DNA from 2 places in the Acidovorax sp. M2(2025) genome. Region 1 is predicted to be linked to the other one. Evidence: riboswitches for the same ligand, from Rfam matches in the RefSeq annotation. Region 1 holds a riboswitch; the other holds the start of a gene.
The links. Region 1 has a riboswitch for glycine ahead of gcvT (glycine cleavage system aminomethyltransferase GcvT). Riboswitches for the same ligand answer to the same signal wherever they lie in the genome.
Positions count from the first base shown of each region.

Region 2: another riboswitch for glycine. It lies ahead of ACOYR3_RS03720 (D-amino acid dehydrogenase); the one in region 1 lies ahead of gcvT (glycine cleavage system aminomethyltransferase GcvT).

Region 1 is NZ_CP186262.1:3,012,275-3,019,920, reverse strand. It holds gene gcvP (aminomethyl-transferring glycine dehydrogenase) at 1-2,742, opposite strand, end outside; gene gcvH (glycine cleavage system protein GcvH) at 2,886-3,260, opposite strand; gene gcvT (glycine cleavage system aminomethyltransferase GcvT) at 3,357-4,514, opposite strand; glycine riboswitch at 4,561-4,687, opposite strand; glycine riboswitch at 4,701-4,808, opposite strand; gene ACOYR3_RS14010 (TRAP transporter large permease) at 4,818-6,095, opposite strand; gene ACOYR3_RS14005 (TRAP transporter small permease) at 6,092-6,586, opposite strand; gene ACOYR3_RS14000 (TRAP transporter substrate-binding protein) at 6,674-7,645, opposite strand.
Region 2 is NZ_CP186262.1:797,547-805,192, reverse strand. It holds gene ACOYR3_RS03755 (hypothetical protein) at 1-365, shown strand, start outside; gene ACOYR3_RS03750 (TetR/AcrR family transcriptional regulator) at 580-1,416, shown strand; gene ACOYR3_RS03745 (DUF2867 domain-containing protein) at 1,413-1,982, shown strand; gene ACOYR3_RS03740 (ABC1 kinase family protein) at 1,975-3,312, shown strand; gene ACOYR3_RS03735 (hypothetical protein) at 3,309-3,689, shown strand; gene ACOYR3_RS03730 (hypothetical protein) at 3,909-4,412, shown strand; gene ACOYR3_RS03725 (2-keto-4-pentenoate hydratase) at 4,443-5,228, opposite strand; glycine riboswitch at 5,383-5,472, shown strand; glycine riboswitch at 5,473-5,599, shown strand; gene ACOYR3_RS03720 (D-amino acid dehydrogenase) at 5,694-7,013, shown strand; gene ACOYR3_RS03715 (hypothetical protein) at 7,244-7,393, shown strand.

The DNA of each region.
Region 1 (7,646 bases):
CAGCAGCGCCTCGGCGGTGTGGGGGGCGTTTTTGAGGGGGTTGTTGTCTTGCGGCAGCTGGCCCGCTTCGATCTGGCGGACTTCCTCGCGGATGGCGATCATCGCGTCGATGAAGCGGTCCAGCTCGAACAGGGTTTCGCTTTCGGTGGGCTCCACCATCAGCGTGTTGGGCACGGGGAAGCTCAGCGTGGGGGCGTGGAAGCCGTAGTCGATGAGGCGCTTGGCCACGTCTTCGGCCATCACGCCGCTGGTTTCCTTCAGGCCGCGCAGGTCCAGGATGCACTCGTGCGCCACGTGGCCGTTCTCGCTGGCGTAGAGCGTGGGGTAGTGGTCCTTCAGGCGGGCGCTGATGTAGTTGGCGCTCAAGATGGCGGTTTCGGTGGCGGCCTGCAGGCCCTCGGCGCCCATCATGCGGATGTACATCCAGCTGATGGGCAGCACGGCGGCGTTGCCCAGCGGCGCGGCGCTGACGGGGCCGACCTTGCCGGCGGCCGGGGCCTGCGGCTGGTCGCCCTGGCCGGGCAGGCCGGGCAGGAAGGGCACCAGGTCTTGCACCACGCACACGGGGCCGACGCCGGGGCCGCCACCGCCGTGGGGGATGCAGAAGGTCTTGTGCAGGTTCAGGTGGCTCACGTCGCCGCCGAACTCGCCGGGGGCGGCCACGCCCACCAGGGCGTTCATGTTGGCGCCGTCCACATACACGCGGCCGCCGTGGCTGTGCACCAGGGCGCACAGTTCCTTGACACTGGTTTCGAACACGCCGTGCGTGCTGGGGTAGGTGATCATCACGCAGGCCAGGTGGGCGCTGTGCTGCTCGCACTTGGCCTTCAGGTCGGCCAGGTCCACGTTGCCGCTGGCGTCACAGGCCGTCACTACCACCTGCATGCCGGCCATCTGGGCGCTGGCGGGGTTGGTGCCGTGGGCGCTGCTGGGGATGAGGCAGATGTTGCGGTGGCTTTCGCCGCGCGCGGCGTGGTAGCCCTTGATGGCCAGCAGGCCGGCGTATTCGCCTTGTGAACCCGCGTTGGGCTGCAGGCTGATGCCCGCGTAGCCCGTGGCCTGGCACAGCCAGGCGCGCAGTTGCTCGTCCAGCGCTTGGTAGCCTTGCAGCTGGTCGGCAGGGGCAAACGGGTGCACGTTCGCAAACTCGGGCCAGGTGATGGGGATCATCTCGCTGGTGGCGTTGAGCTTCATGGTGCAACTGCCCAGCGGGATCATGCTGCGGTCCAGCGCCAGGTCCTTGTCGGACAGCTGGCGGATGTAGCGCAGCATGCCGGTTTCGCTGTGGTGGGTGTTGAACACCGGGTGCGTGAGGTATTGGCTGGTGCGGCGCAGCGCGGCGGGGATCAGCGGCTCCACGCCGTTTTCAAATGCGTCGAAGGTGGGCAGCGTCTGGCCGTCCTTGGCGAAGACCTTCCACAGCAGCTCGACATCGGCGCGCGTGGTGGTCTCGTCCAGCGAAAGGCACAGGTACTCTTCAAAGTAAATGCGCAGGTTGGCGCCCATGGATACGGCGCGGGCAGCGATGGATTTGGTAGCGGCGCCGGTGTGCAGGCTCAGCGTGTCGAAGGTGGCCTGTTCACGCACGGGGGCGCCCAGCTGCTTGAGGCCCTGGGCCAGGATGGCGGTGTAGGCGGCCACGCGCTGGGCGATGCGCTGCAGGCCTTCGGGGCCGTGGTACACGGCGTACATGCTGGCCACCACGGCGGGCAGCACCTGGGCGGTGCAGATGTTGGAGGTGGCTTTTTCGCGGCGGATGTGCTGCTCGCGCGTTTGCAGGGCCAGGCGGTAGGCGGGCTTGCCGTGCACGTCCACGCTCACGCCCACCAGGCGGCCGGGCATGCTGCGCTTGAACTCGTCGCGGCAGGCCATGTAGGCGGCGTGCGGGCCGCCCGCGCCCATGGGCATGCCGAAGCGCTGGGTGGTGCCGACCACGATGTCGGCGCCAAACTCGCCCGGCGGCGTGATGAGGGTGAGCGCCAGCAGGTCGGCGGCCACGATGAAGGCGGCTTGCTGGGCGTGGGCCTTTTCCACGTCGGCGCGCAGGTCGTCAATGCGGCCGCTGGTGGCGGGGTATTGCGCCAGCACGGCAAAGTACTCGCCCGCCAGCAGGGTGTTCCATTCTTCGGCCGAGTTGGCCAAACGCACTTCCAGGCCCAGGGGCTTGGCGCGGGTCTGGATGACTTCGATGGTCTGGGGGTGGGCGTCGCCGGCCACCACAAAGACATTGCTCTTGCTCTTGACGGAGCGCTTGGCCAGCGTCATCGCCTCGGCGGCGGCGGTGGCTTCGTCGAGCATGGACGCATTGGCAATGGGCATGCCCGTCAGGTCGCAGACCATGGTCTGGAAGTTGACCAGCGCCTCCATGCGGCCCTGCGAAATCTCGGCCTGGTAGGGCGTGTAGGCGGTGTACCAGGCGGGGTTTTCCAGGATGTTGCGCAGGATGACGCCGGGGGTGTGCGTGCCGTAGTAGCCCTGGCCGATGAAGCTCTTGAGCAGCTTGTTCTTGCCGGCGATGGCCTTGAGTTCGGCCAGCGCTGCGGCCTCGGTGGTGGCGGGCGGCAGGTCCATGGCGCGGCCCCGGGCGATGGAGCGCGGCACGATGGAGTCGATGAGCGCGCGGCGCGAGGCCTCGCCGATCACGGACAGCATGTGGGCTTCATCCGCCGCGTCGATGCCGATGTGGCGGGGCAAAAACTCGGCGGCGTTCTCCAGCGCGGAGAGGGGCAGGGCGGCGGTCATGGTGGGGCGGTGGTCTGCTATGAAAAGGGGAGCTGCTCGCGCTTGTTTTTAGCCAACCTCAGATCGATTTTGGTCTGAGATCGGCATGGATAAAGCGCAAGCAGCTATGGTTTTTGAGGCGCTTTGTGCGGCAAGCCCGGCGTTCAGGCGTTGGCGGCGAAGGCGCTGTAGGTCGTCTCGTCCATCAGCTCGGCCAGCTGGCCGGCGTCGGACAGCTTGACCTTGAAGAACCAGCCGGCGCCCAGCGGGTCGCTGTTGGCCAGGGACGGGTCGGCGCGCAGGGCTTCGTTCACTTCGACGATCTCGCCCGCGACGGGCATGTACACGTCGGCAGCGGCCTTGACGGATTCGACCACGCCGGCCACTTCGCCCTGGCTGTAGGTCTTGCCGACTTCGGGCAGGTCCACGAACACCACGTCGCCCAGCGCATCCTGCGCATGCACGGTGATGCCGACCACGGCAGCGGCGGCATCAGCGGCGTTGATCCACTCGTGTTCTTTGGAAAATTTGACGGTCATGGGGAAGCTCCTCAGGCAAAGGGGGTAAATGAAGGAATCAGCAATGTAGCGGGCGAACGGGGCGAATGGACGCCGTATGCGCTGCCGTCCGCGAAATCAGCCGCGGTAGTAGTTGGCCGGGACGAAAGGCATGGCCCGCACTTCCATCGGCACGGCCTTGCCGCGCACGATGGCGTTCACACGCGTGCCGATGGCGGCGTGGGCGGCATCCACGTAGCCCATGGCCACGGGCTCGTTCACCGTGGGGCCCAGCAGGCCGCTGGTGACCTCGCCGATCTTCTGGCCGTCCGTGCCTTGCAGCTCGGTGTGCTCGCGCACGGGCACGCGCTCCAGCGCCACCAGGCCCACGCGCTTGCGCTGCAGGCTGGCGGGGTTGTCGATCTGCGCCAGCACCTTGTCGGCGCCGGGGAAGCCGCCCGCCCGCGCACCGCCGGTGCGGCGCACCTTCTGGATGGCCCAGTTCAGTGCGGCCTCGGGCGGGGTGGTGGTGGTGTCGATGTCGTTGCCGTACAGGCACAGGCCCGCTTCCAGCCGGAGCGAGTTGCGCGCGCCCAGGCCGATGGGTTTCACTTCGGGCTGGGCCAGCAGGGCGCGGGCGAGCGTCTCTGCCTGGGCGGCGGGCACGGAGATCTCAAAGCCGTCTTCGCCGGTGTAGCCGCTGCGGGTCACAAAGCAGTCGCAGCCCGCAATGCTGAACGCGCCACCGGTCATGAACACCAGTTTTTCGACGCCGGGCGCCAGGCGGGCGAGGGCGGTGACGGCCTGCGGGCCCTGCAGCGCGAGCAGGGCGTGGTCGGGCATGGGCACGACCTTGCAGCGCTGGCCGATGCGGGCCTGGATGTGCGCGATGTCGCCCACCTTGCAGGCGCCGTTGACGATGACGAACAGCGTGGGCTCGCCGTCCACCACGCCCTGGTTGAAGAACATCAGGTCGTCGATGATGGTGCCCTCATCGGTCAGCAGCAGGCCGTAGCGCTGCTTGCCCACGGGCAGGTCGATCACGTCCACGGGCATCAGCGTCTCGAAGGCTGCAGCCGCATCGGCACCGATGAGCTTGAGCTGGCCCATGTGCGACACGTCGAACAGGCCCGCGGCCGTGCGCGTGTGCACGTGCTCGGCCATCAGGCCGGCGGGGTATTGCACGGGCATGGAGTAGCCGGCAAACGGCACCATGCGGGCGCCCAGCTCAATGTGCAGGGCGTTCAGGGGCGTGGTGAGCAGGGGGGCGGATGCGGAAGCGGGCGTGGCGGTCAAGGCGGAACTCCGGGCAAATGGTGGCCGCGACCCCATGGATCGCGGGATTTGCCCTGCTGTCCGCTTTACCTGAGAGATTCACCGCGGCGCCCTGGCTGGCCGCGCGGCTTGCTCCTTCGGTGGATGGCCCATCGCGCGATGCGGCGGGACCATCTCTCTCCAGCAAGGTAACGCCCGCATCGCTGCGGGCGGTTGCCAGTCCTTTTGCCTGAGCGTTCGGCAGCTGCCTGCGCCTTCGGCGGTGCCGCGCTGCCTTCGTTGCGAAGGTGGGGCACTCTCTCCTGACGGCCACGATTGTAATGCCTACTTGGCGTACACCAGGTCGCGCAGGCTCAGCGAAATGCCTGGCACGTAGGTGATGACCAGCAGGCACACCAGGATCACGCAGACGAACGGCAGCAGGTGGCCCACGATGCGGTCCAGCGAAATCCGGGCCACCGTGCACGCCGCAAACAGGTTCACGCCGAAGGGCGGGGTGATCATGCCCAGCGCCAGGTTCACCACCATGATCAGGCCGAAGTGCACCGGGTCCACCCCAAAGTGCTGGGCCACCGGGGCGAGGATGGGGGCGAGCACGATGATGGCGGCGCTGGTCTCGATGAACATGCCGATCAGGAACAGCGCCGCATTGACGCCCAGCAGGAACATGGCCGGCGATTGCAGCACGCCTTCCAGCCAGTGGCCGATCGCGTCGGGCACGCCGGCGCGCGTGATCAGAAAAGCAAACAGGCCCGCGTTGGCGATGATGAACATGATCACCGCGGACGAGATGGCCGACTTGCGCAGGATGGCGTACAAGTCCCGCAGCTTGATCTCGCGGTAAATGAGCACGCCGACCAACAGCGCATAGAACACCGCCACGGCCGACGCTTCGGTGGGCGTGAACACGCCGCCATAAATGCCGCCCAGGATGATGACCGGCATCAGCAATGCCCAGCCCGCCTGCAAGGTGGCGCGGCCCAGGGGCATGCGCCCGTCGCCGTCGTTCTTGCCCCAGCCCTTGATCTTGCAATACACCCACACGAAGCTCATCAGCGCCAGGCTGATGAGGATGCCGGGGCCGAAGCCTGCGATGAACAGCTCGCCAATCGACACCTCGGCGCTCACGCCGTACAGGATCATGGGAATGGAGGGCGGAATGATCACGCCCAGCTCGGCGCTGGTGGCCTGCAGCGCGGCCGCGTAGCTGGTGGGGTAGCCATGCTTGATGAGCGCCGGAATCAGGATGGCGCCGATGGCGAACGTGGTGGCCACCGACGAGCCCGACACCGCCGCAAAGATCATGCAGGTGAGCACGCAGGTCATGGGCAGGCCGCCTTGCACGCCGCCCACGATGCTCTTGGCAAACTCCACCAGCCGGCGCGAGATGCCACCGGTTTCCATCAGGTTGCCCGCCAGGATGAAGAAGGGAATGGCCGCGAGCGGGAACTTGTTGATTGAGGCGAACATTTCCTTCACCGAGATCAGCATGTTGGCGTTGGACACCTGGATGCCAACGATCGACGCGAGCCCGATGGACACCGCGACGGAGACGGTGAGTGCGAAGCACAGCACCATGGTGACGAGCATGGTGGGGGTCATTGCGCGGTCTCCAGTTCCTGGCGCTGCGGGTCAAGCCAGTTGCCCACGATGCCGACGGCGCTGAACAGGCCGCCCACCGGCATGGCGACATAGGCCCAGAACATCGACACCGATTCCAGCCCCGCCATCGACTGCACGCCGCCGCGCTGGGCGTAGTCCCAGCCGAACCACACGATGACCGCGATGAGCGCCAGCGCGGCCAGGCTCACGACCGCATCCAGCACGCGCCGCAGGGCGGGCGGGCTCCAGCGGTAGAGCACGTCCACGCTCACCATGGCGCCCTGGCGAAAGGCCGCAGGAATGGCGAGGAACACCATCCAGATCAGGCTGAAGCGGATCAGCACCTCGGTCCACTCGGCCGGCTGCTCCAGCACGAAACGCATGACGATCTGGAACATGCCCAGCAGCGATGCCAGGGCCAGCATCAGGCAGGCACCCGCCATGGCGGCGCCGGTGCTCCACCGTTCCCATTGAAGAAAGATTTTTTTCATGAATGAAAAAGCCCGTTTGCGCGCGGCAAACGGGCGTTGAAAGCCAGGACCAGGAGCAACGGGTGCGTCCGCCGCACGCGTTGCGGGTTACTTGACGGCCCGGATCTTGTCCAGCGCAGCCTTGCCGAACTGCTTTTCGAACTCGGCATTCACGGGCGCCAGCGCCGCCACGAACTTGGCCTTGTCCAGGTTGTCGATCACGGTCATGCCCTTGGCGCGCAGGTCGGCCACGCCCTTGGCATCGTCTTCGTCCACGCGGGCGCGGTTGGCCTTGGCGCCTTCCTTGGCTGCGTCGAGGAAGGCTTGCTTGTCGGCGGCCGACAGCTTGTCGAACGCGGCCTTGTTCATCAGGAAGATGCAGGGCGAGTACACGTGGCCGGTGAGCGACAGGTGTTTTTGCACCTGGTCAAACTTGGCCGAGATGATGACCGACAGGGGGTTTTCCTGGCCGTCCACCGTGCCTTGCTGCAGGGCGGTGAACACTTCCGGGAAGGCCATGGGCGTGGTGATGATGCCGAAGCCCTTGTAGGCAGCGATATGCACCGGGTTCTCCATGGTGCGCATCTTCAGGCCCTTCAGGTCGCCGGGCTCCTTCACGTCACGCTTGCTGTTGGTCATGTGGCGGAAGCCGTTTTCCGCCCACGCCAGCGCCTTGAAACCCTTGGCGTCAAACTTGGACAGCAGGTCTTGCCCGATGGGGCCGTCCAGCACGGCGCGGGCGTGCGCCTTGTCGCGGAACAGGAAGGGCACGTCCAGGATCTTCGTCTCGGGCACAAAGTTGGGCACGGGGCCGCTGGAGCTGAACGCCAGCTCCTGCGTGCCTAGCTGCACGGCCTCGATGGATTCGCGCTCGCCGCCCAGGGCGCCGTTGTAGAAGGTCTGCACCTTGTAGCGGCCGCCCGTGCGCTTCTCGACTTCCTTGGCAAACGTGTCGATGGCGACGCCCTGGTGGGAGTTCTGGGCCGTCGAGATGCTGATGCGCATGGTGGTCTGCGCAGCCGCGGACGCCACAAAGCCGAGCGCAAGGCCCAGGCCGACGACGAGTTTGGTCAGTTGCATG
Region 2 (7,646 bases), 2.2 Mb from region 1:
CGCGCGAGCTGTGCACGGAAGGGACCCTGATCGCAGCCATTGATGCGTCCGCCCTGGATGCGGGCCTCATCGACCGCACCATGAACCAGCTGCGCATCGCCTTCTATGGCTGCGCGCATTGGCCTGGCGTGCTGGTGCTGGTCGTGGACGACGCCATCCTGCACGACGTGGCCGGCTTCGCGGGCCATGTGTTCTATGTCCAGCCCCAGGTGACGGGCCAATCCAAGATCAACGCCCAGCTGCGCCACCTGGTCCGCTTTGCGCGCATGGAAGGCCTCTTCGGCCTGCGCCACAGCGTGGTGAACAGGTTGAACAATTGGCTCGACCGCCTCCGCCGCGGCCTGAGCGTCACCGAAGAACACTGACCGCGAGGCCGCCCCGGGGCGCTGCAACAGCGCGCCGGGGCAGCGGCCCCTTTCCCTTGCCGGCCCCGCGGCGGCTTCCCCCTTGCACCAACCTCTGACGCCGGCCCTCGGCAGGGACGGCCGTGCGCGTCCCTGCCGGCCGCAGAACAACGCGCTTGACGCTTTAAACAAAAATAACTATTCTTTAATCAACTTAAAACTTCATTTTTATGAAATGAAAACCACCCGCCAGCAGCAAGAGGCCACGCGCCGCCAGATCCTGGCCAGCGCGGTGGACCTGATGACCCGCCAGGGCTTTGACGGCACGACGATGAAGGACATCGCACGCGCCGCCGGCATTGGCGACGCCACGATCTACAAGTACTTTCCCACCAAGGACCGCATCGTGGTGGGCTACCTGGACGACGCGGTGCAGCAGGCGCTGGACGCCGCGTTGCAGACCCCGGGCTTCGCTGGCTACCAGCTGCAGGAAAAGCTGCAGCGCCTGACGGACGCGGTGCTCGAGCACCTGCTGGCCGACCGGGAATTCGTGGCGCAGGTGCGCACGCTGGCCCAGCGCTCGCCCCTGTCCATGCTGGCCGAGCCGCTGGCCGCGCGCCAGCGCTTGCGCGAAGCGGTGGCCAGCTTTCTGGAGGCCGCCGAGGCCAGCGGCGAGATCGAGCCCTGCGACTTCAAGGGCGTGGCGGGCAGCCTGTACACCGACTACCTCGCCGGTGTGGTCACGTACTGGCTGGGCGACACCTCCGACGAGTTTGCCGACACCGCGCAGCTGGTGGACCTCTCGCTGGGCGTGCTGGTGCAGACGCTGCGCAGCGGCCTGGTCAACCGGGTGCTGCAGCTGGGCGGCTTTGTGTTGCGCAGCCAGATGGCCCGCATGGCCCAGCACCGCAGCGGGCTGCTAGGGCTGCTGCAGCTGGCCCGGCAGACGGTGGGCAGCGCACCGCGGCGGGAGCAGGCCGGGGAGGACGCGCCGCCCGCGCCCGCCCGCAAACCCCGTGCAGCACGGCCTTCAGCAGCCTCCGCCAGCAAAAAGAGGAAGGGCACCCCATGACCGCCACCTCGCCCCCCCAGGCTGTACCCACCGTGCGCGCCACGCAGGTGCCGCCCGGCACCGCCATCCACGCCACGCTGCCCGGCGCCCACTTTTTCGATGCCTATGAGGTGGCCGACCGGCACCCGGAGCGCCCGTCGCTGCAGGCGTGGCTGGACGTGGCCGCGCGCACCCCGGCGTGGACACGCGCGCTCATGGCCGTGCGCAACCAGGCCGTGCGGCTCGTCGGTCTGAAGGACCTGGGCCAGCTGCACGACGGCCACCCGCCCGCCAGCGGCCGCGCGCTGAACGACGCGCGCAGCTACCGGGTGGGCGACCGCGTGGGCATCTTCCGCATCCGGCACCTGAGCGACACGGAAGTGGTGATGGGCCAGGACGACCGGCACCTGGACGTGCAGGTCTCCATCTGCAAGCGCGCCGCAGCCCCGGGCGCCGCGCCCACCGTGGTGCTGAGCACCGTGGTGCACATCCACAACCTGCTGGGCCACGCCTACATGGCGGTGGTCACGCCCTTCCACCGCGTCATCGCCCGCGACACGGCGCAGCGCCTGGCACAGCATGGTTAGCGACCGCGCCCCGCGCACCAGCAAACTGGCCCGCAGCGCCATCACCGGGCTGGCCGCCGCACGCATCGGCATGGCCGAGGTGGGGCACCGCACCCGCCGCCGCACACCCGCGGCCCAGGCCGAGCATGAAGCCGCCGTGGGCCGCATCCTGTTTGGCGCGCTGGGGCAGTTGCGCGGCTCGGCGCTGAAGGTGTCGCAGCTGCTCAGCATGCACCCGCAGCTGCTGCCCGAGGGCGTGCGGCGCGAGCTGGCCCGCGCGCACTGCCAGGCCCTGCCGCTGAACCGCGCGCTGGTGGGCCGCGTGTTCCGCCAGGCGTTCGGCCAGGAGCCGGAGGCGCTGTTCGATCACTTCGAGCCCACCGCGTTTGCCGCCGCCAGCCTGGGCCAGGTGCACCGCGCCCAGCTGGCGGGCCACGGCACGGTGGCCGTGAAGGTGCAGTACCCCGGCATCGCCAGCACCATCGCCAGCGACATGCAGCTGGTGCGCGGCGTGCTGCGCACCCTGGCCCACACCGACCTGCCCCTGCCGGAAGCACCCGTTGTGCAGGCGGTGATGGACGAGATCGAGGCCACCTTGCTGCGCGAGGTGGACTACCTGCAGGAGGCGGCGCAGCTGCAGTGGTTTGCGCAGCACGCGGCACAGCCCGGTGTGGTGATCGCGCGGCCCGTGCTGTCGCACACCCGGGCGCAGGTGCTCACGCAGCAGTTCCTGCCCGGCCAGCCGCTGCAGGCCTGGCTGGCCACGCGGCCCCGCCAGGCGCTGCGCGACCAGGCGGGGCAGCGCCTGTGGGACTGGTTCCTGCACTGCACCTTCGTGCTCGGCAGGGTGCATGCCGATCCGCACCCCGGCAACTTCGTGTTCACGCCGGACGGCGCGGTGGGGGTACTGGACTTCGGCTGTACCCGCGAGCTGTCCGCGCCGTTCCGGCACCACGTGGCCAGCGCCTGGTCGGCCCTGCTGCGGCCGGCGGGCGATCCGCAGCGCGATGCGCAGGTGCTGCAGGCTTACCAGGCCCTGGGGCTGGCCCGCCCGGACCTGGCCGTGCCCACCTATGCGCGCGACATTGCCCCCGTGCTGGCAGAGATGCAGGCCTGGCAGGTGGAGCCGTTCACCCGGCCGGTGTTCGACTTCGGCACCAAGGCCCCCGTGCCCCTCACCCCGCCAGCGCACCAGCGCGTGCTGGGGGAACATCTGGTGCAGGTGCCGCGCGAGATGCCCGTTTTCGAACGCATGTGGATGGGCCTCATGCACCTGCTCACCCTGCTGGGCGCGCGCGTGCACACGCACCACCCCCAGATCCACGGCAGCGGGCCGCATTCGCCGGCATGAACACCGCACTGGTCCTGGCGGCGGTGGGCCTCGCGGTGGTGGGTGCGGCCCACTCGGTGGTCGGGGAACTGCGGGTCTTCCGCCCGCTGCGCACGCGCGGCGTGGTGCCCACCGCGGGGCAGCCGGTGCTGCGCGAACGGCAGGTGCGCATCCTGTGGGGCACCTGGCACTTGGCCACCGTGCTGGGCTGGGCCTTGAGCGCGCTGCTGTGGCGCCTGGGCACCGTGCCTGCGGACCCCGACCTGGACGCCTGGGTGGCCGATGTGGCGGGCGCCGCCACGCTCGCCAGCGGGCTGCTGGTGTTCTTTGCAACGGACGGCCGGCACCCCGCCTGGGTGGCGCTGCTCACGGTGGCCGCCCTCGTCTGGTGGCGCTGACCCGGCGGGCGGCGGCAGCGTGAAAAACATCACGGAATTGCGGCCTTTCGCACGGTCGGGAAACACTACGTCACAAGTCTTCGCCAAACGCCTACACCGGCTTGACAACCCGCACGCACCATGAAGGCTCCGGTTCCGCAAGGAATCACTTGTCAGACGCCTCGGACATGTCCTCCAGAACCCGCGTGAGAACGTTGAACAGGCGCCAAGGAGACCACCATGCACCGCAATGCACTCGCCGCTGTTTCCGTCGCCCTGCTGTCCGCCCTGGGCACCGCCACCGTGGCGCAGGCACAGACCAGCGCCACTGTCGTGATCCAGTCGGGTCCGCCCCCGCAATACCGCCCGGCCGCGCCCGTCGTTGTCCAGTACGGCCCGCCGCCGCCGCCCCGCCACGAAGTCATGCCCCATGCCCGCCGTGGCATGGTGTGGGTGCCCGGCCACTGGGAATGGCGCGGACACCGCTATGTGTGGCTGCAGGGCTACTGGGTGAAGGCCCGCCCGGGCTACTACTACCGCGAGCCTCGCTGGGTGGAGCACGGCGGCCGCTGGGAGATGCGCCCCGGCGGGTGGGACCGCGATGGCGACGGCATTCCCAACCGGTATGACCGGGACCGCGACGGTGACGGCATCCCGAATCGCTACGAGCGGCCCCGCGACCACGACCGCGACGGCGTGCCCAACCGCTACGACCGCCGCCCCGACAACCCGTACCGCCACTGACGCACGGCGGGTGGCCGGCGCGTGAACGCCTCAGTCCACGCGCAGCACGGCGGACCCGAGCCCCGGAAAGTCTGCGACCACCTCGGTGCCGGGTGCGACCAGCACCGTCCCCGTGCAGGAGCCGGTAGTCACCCACTGGCCTGCGCGCAATCCACCCAGGCTGGCGGCGCCGCCGCTGGCCAGCCATGCCAGCAGGCGCAAGGGGTCGCCCGCAGGGTTGCCGCCTGCAGCGTGCCGCACCGCCGCTTCGCCATTCACCCACAGGCAGACCGGCTGCTGCAGGGGCCGCACCGCCGCCACGTCGGCGGAGCCGGAGCCCACCACCAGGGCGCCATGGCAGGCCTGGTCGGCCAGCCGGCTCCACTCGCCTTGTCGCGCCCAGGCGGCAAAGCGGGTGTCGCACACCTCGATAGCGGCGCGCACCGAAACCACGGCAGCCAGCACCTCTTCGGGGCCGTACGGTGTGCTTCGGGGAGGCAGGTCGGCGCCCAGCTCATAGACCAGTTCGGCCTCCACGCCAACCACCGCAAAATCCGCGGCCGCGAGCCGGACGGTCGGCGGCTCTCCGGCAGCCACCCACACGGAATCGCGGGTGAGGGCCGCACGCGCGGGCTGGGCCTGCGGGCTTGCGGCCCCAACCTTCCAGCCGGCCACCTCCGCGCGCTCGCGCACCACCGCGTCCTGCACCGCATAGGCCTGCGCGGCGTCCCGCGGCCGCAGCCCCGCGGGCAAGTCCAGCGGCCGGGGCATGCGCCCCTGGCGCGCCATGGTCAGGACGGCAGCGGCGGCAAAGGCATCAAAAGCGGTGTCGGGCATGGAAGGCATCCTGGCGTGCGGGGCGCAGGCCGTTGGTTGGGTGGAGGGAAACAGCAGTGCGACGGATTATGGCCACCCGGCCCTGCTCGCATCAGCAACGATTGCCGGCCATTAGCACGGCAAGATGCCGGTGGGCGCCGCAGTGCTTCCTAGAATCAGCCCCGCAGGAGAGCACGCGGCACCGCCCGCGTCACCGAAGGCGCAAACTCCCATGCACGCTCAGGTTCCGTACTGCATCTTTTTTCAAAAGCCGTCTGGAGAGACGCCACCGCCCCGGACACCACGGGGCTGCGTAGCGCACCGAAGGAGCAAGCCGCAGCCCGGGTGGGTGCGCGGTGAATCTCTCAGGTACCAAGGACAGGGGGAGCGGCAGCTTGGCGGAAGCGCGCCAGCTGCATGCTATTAAATTTATAGCTGTCTGCGCACATCCATCAAGCGCCAGAGCCCAGAAAGGCTTTGAAAATCATGCGCGTGATCGTTTTGGGTGCCGGCTTGCTCGGCGTGACTTCGGCGTATTTCCTTGCACAGCGCGGCCACGAGGTGACCGTCATCGACCGCCAGGCCACACCCGGCGCCGAGACCAGCTTTGCCAACGGGGGACAGATCTCGGTGAGTCATGCCGAGCCCTGGGCCAACCCCAGCGCGCCGCTGAAGGTGCTGCAGTGGCTGGGCAAGGAAGATGCACCGCTGCTGTTCCGCCTGCGCGCGGACATGCGGCAGTGGCTGTGGGGCCTGTCCTTCCTGCGCAACTGCACGCCCGCGCGCACGCGCCACAACATCGAGCAGATCGTCAACCTGGGCACCTACAGCCGCAGCGTGCTGCAGCAGCTGCGCGCGGCCACGGGCCTCCAATACGACCAGCGCACGCAGGGCATCCTGCACTTCTATACCAACGCCCAGGAATTCGAGGGCGCGCTCGCCCCCGCGGAGCAGATGCGTGCGCTGGGCTGCGAGCGCCAGGTCATCAGCGCCGACGAGGCCGTGCGCATTGAGCCGGCCCTCGCCCACATCCGCCCGCAGCTGGCCGGCGCCACCTACACGGCCGAGGACGAATCCGGCGACGCCAACCAGTTCACCCGCGAACTGGCCAGGTTGTGCGAGGCGGCAGGCGTGCAATTCCGCCTGGGCCACCACATCACCGCGCTGCGCGAGGTGGCCGGCCGCATCGACCATGTGGAAGTGACCAATGCCGAAGGCCGCTTCGAGCGCGTGCGCGGCGATGCCTTCGTGCTGGCGCTGGGCTCGTTCAGCCCGCTGCTGGCCCAGCCACTGGGCATTGAATTGCCCATCTACCCGGCCAAGGGCTATTCGGTGACCATGCCCGTCAAGGACGCGCGCTTGGCGCACCAGGTGAGCCTGACGGACGATGAGTTCAAGCTCGTGTTCTCGCGCTACACAAGCGAACGCGGCGGTGACCGCCTGCGCATTGCCGGCACGGCGGAGCTGAACGGCTACGACCGCCACCTGAACCCCGTGCGCTGCGAGGCCATCGTGCGCCGCGTGGAGCAGCTCTTCCCCGGCGCGGGCGACACCGCGCAGGCCCAGTTCTGGACGGGCCTGCGCCCCGCCACGCCCAGCAACGTGCCGCTGATCGGCGCCACGCGCCTGGGCAACCTGTTCCTCAACACCGGCCACGGCACGCTGGGCTGGACGCACGCTTGCGGCTCGGGCCAGGCCCTGGCCGACATCGTGAGCGGCCGGGTGCCGGAGGTGGACTTTGCCTTCCAGGGCGTGCAGGGGCGTCGCCCCGGCGCGGCCCTGGTGCCGTCGCGCACGGCGGCTTGAGCGGCTTGAGCCGCCTGCCCGCCGGCGGCGCCCACCTCGCGCGCAATGCCCAGGCACCGCGCGGGGCGCCGGGCGGCGCTACTCGGCCGCGCCCGTGGCCTGCGCTATGAAGCGCTCCACGGCCTGCATGTCCGCCCCGGCATACAAAGGCATCACGCCACCGCTGCCGACCCCGCGGAGCTGGCGCGCGGCAAAGCGCTGTTCACCACCCTCCAGCCCGCCTGTGCCGCATGAGCGCCAAGGAAGCGGACGGCCTGCTGGCGCGCGGCGCGGTGCTGGTGGATACCCGCACCGAAATGGAATACAAGGCAAACGCATCCGCGAGGATGACTTCCAGTCGCTGGACAAGCCTGGCCCGCTCGACAAGGCCAGGCCCGTGATCTTTGCCTGCAACGGGGCCAAGTGCTGGAAGTGCTGGACGTCCTGCATACAAGGCCGCCAAGGTTGCGGCATCGCGCGGCTTCACGTCGGTGTACTGGCTGCGCGGCGGCTTGCCGGGGTGCGATGCGCAGGGGCTGCCCACCGAAGGCGGCTGACCGGGCCACCACCCCATTGGTCCCGGCGCGCCGGGCTCCCGCCCCCAGTTCCCTACAATCAGCGGCTTCTCAACACGCAAGGGCACGTTCGGTGCCC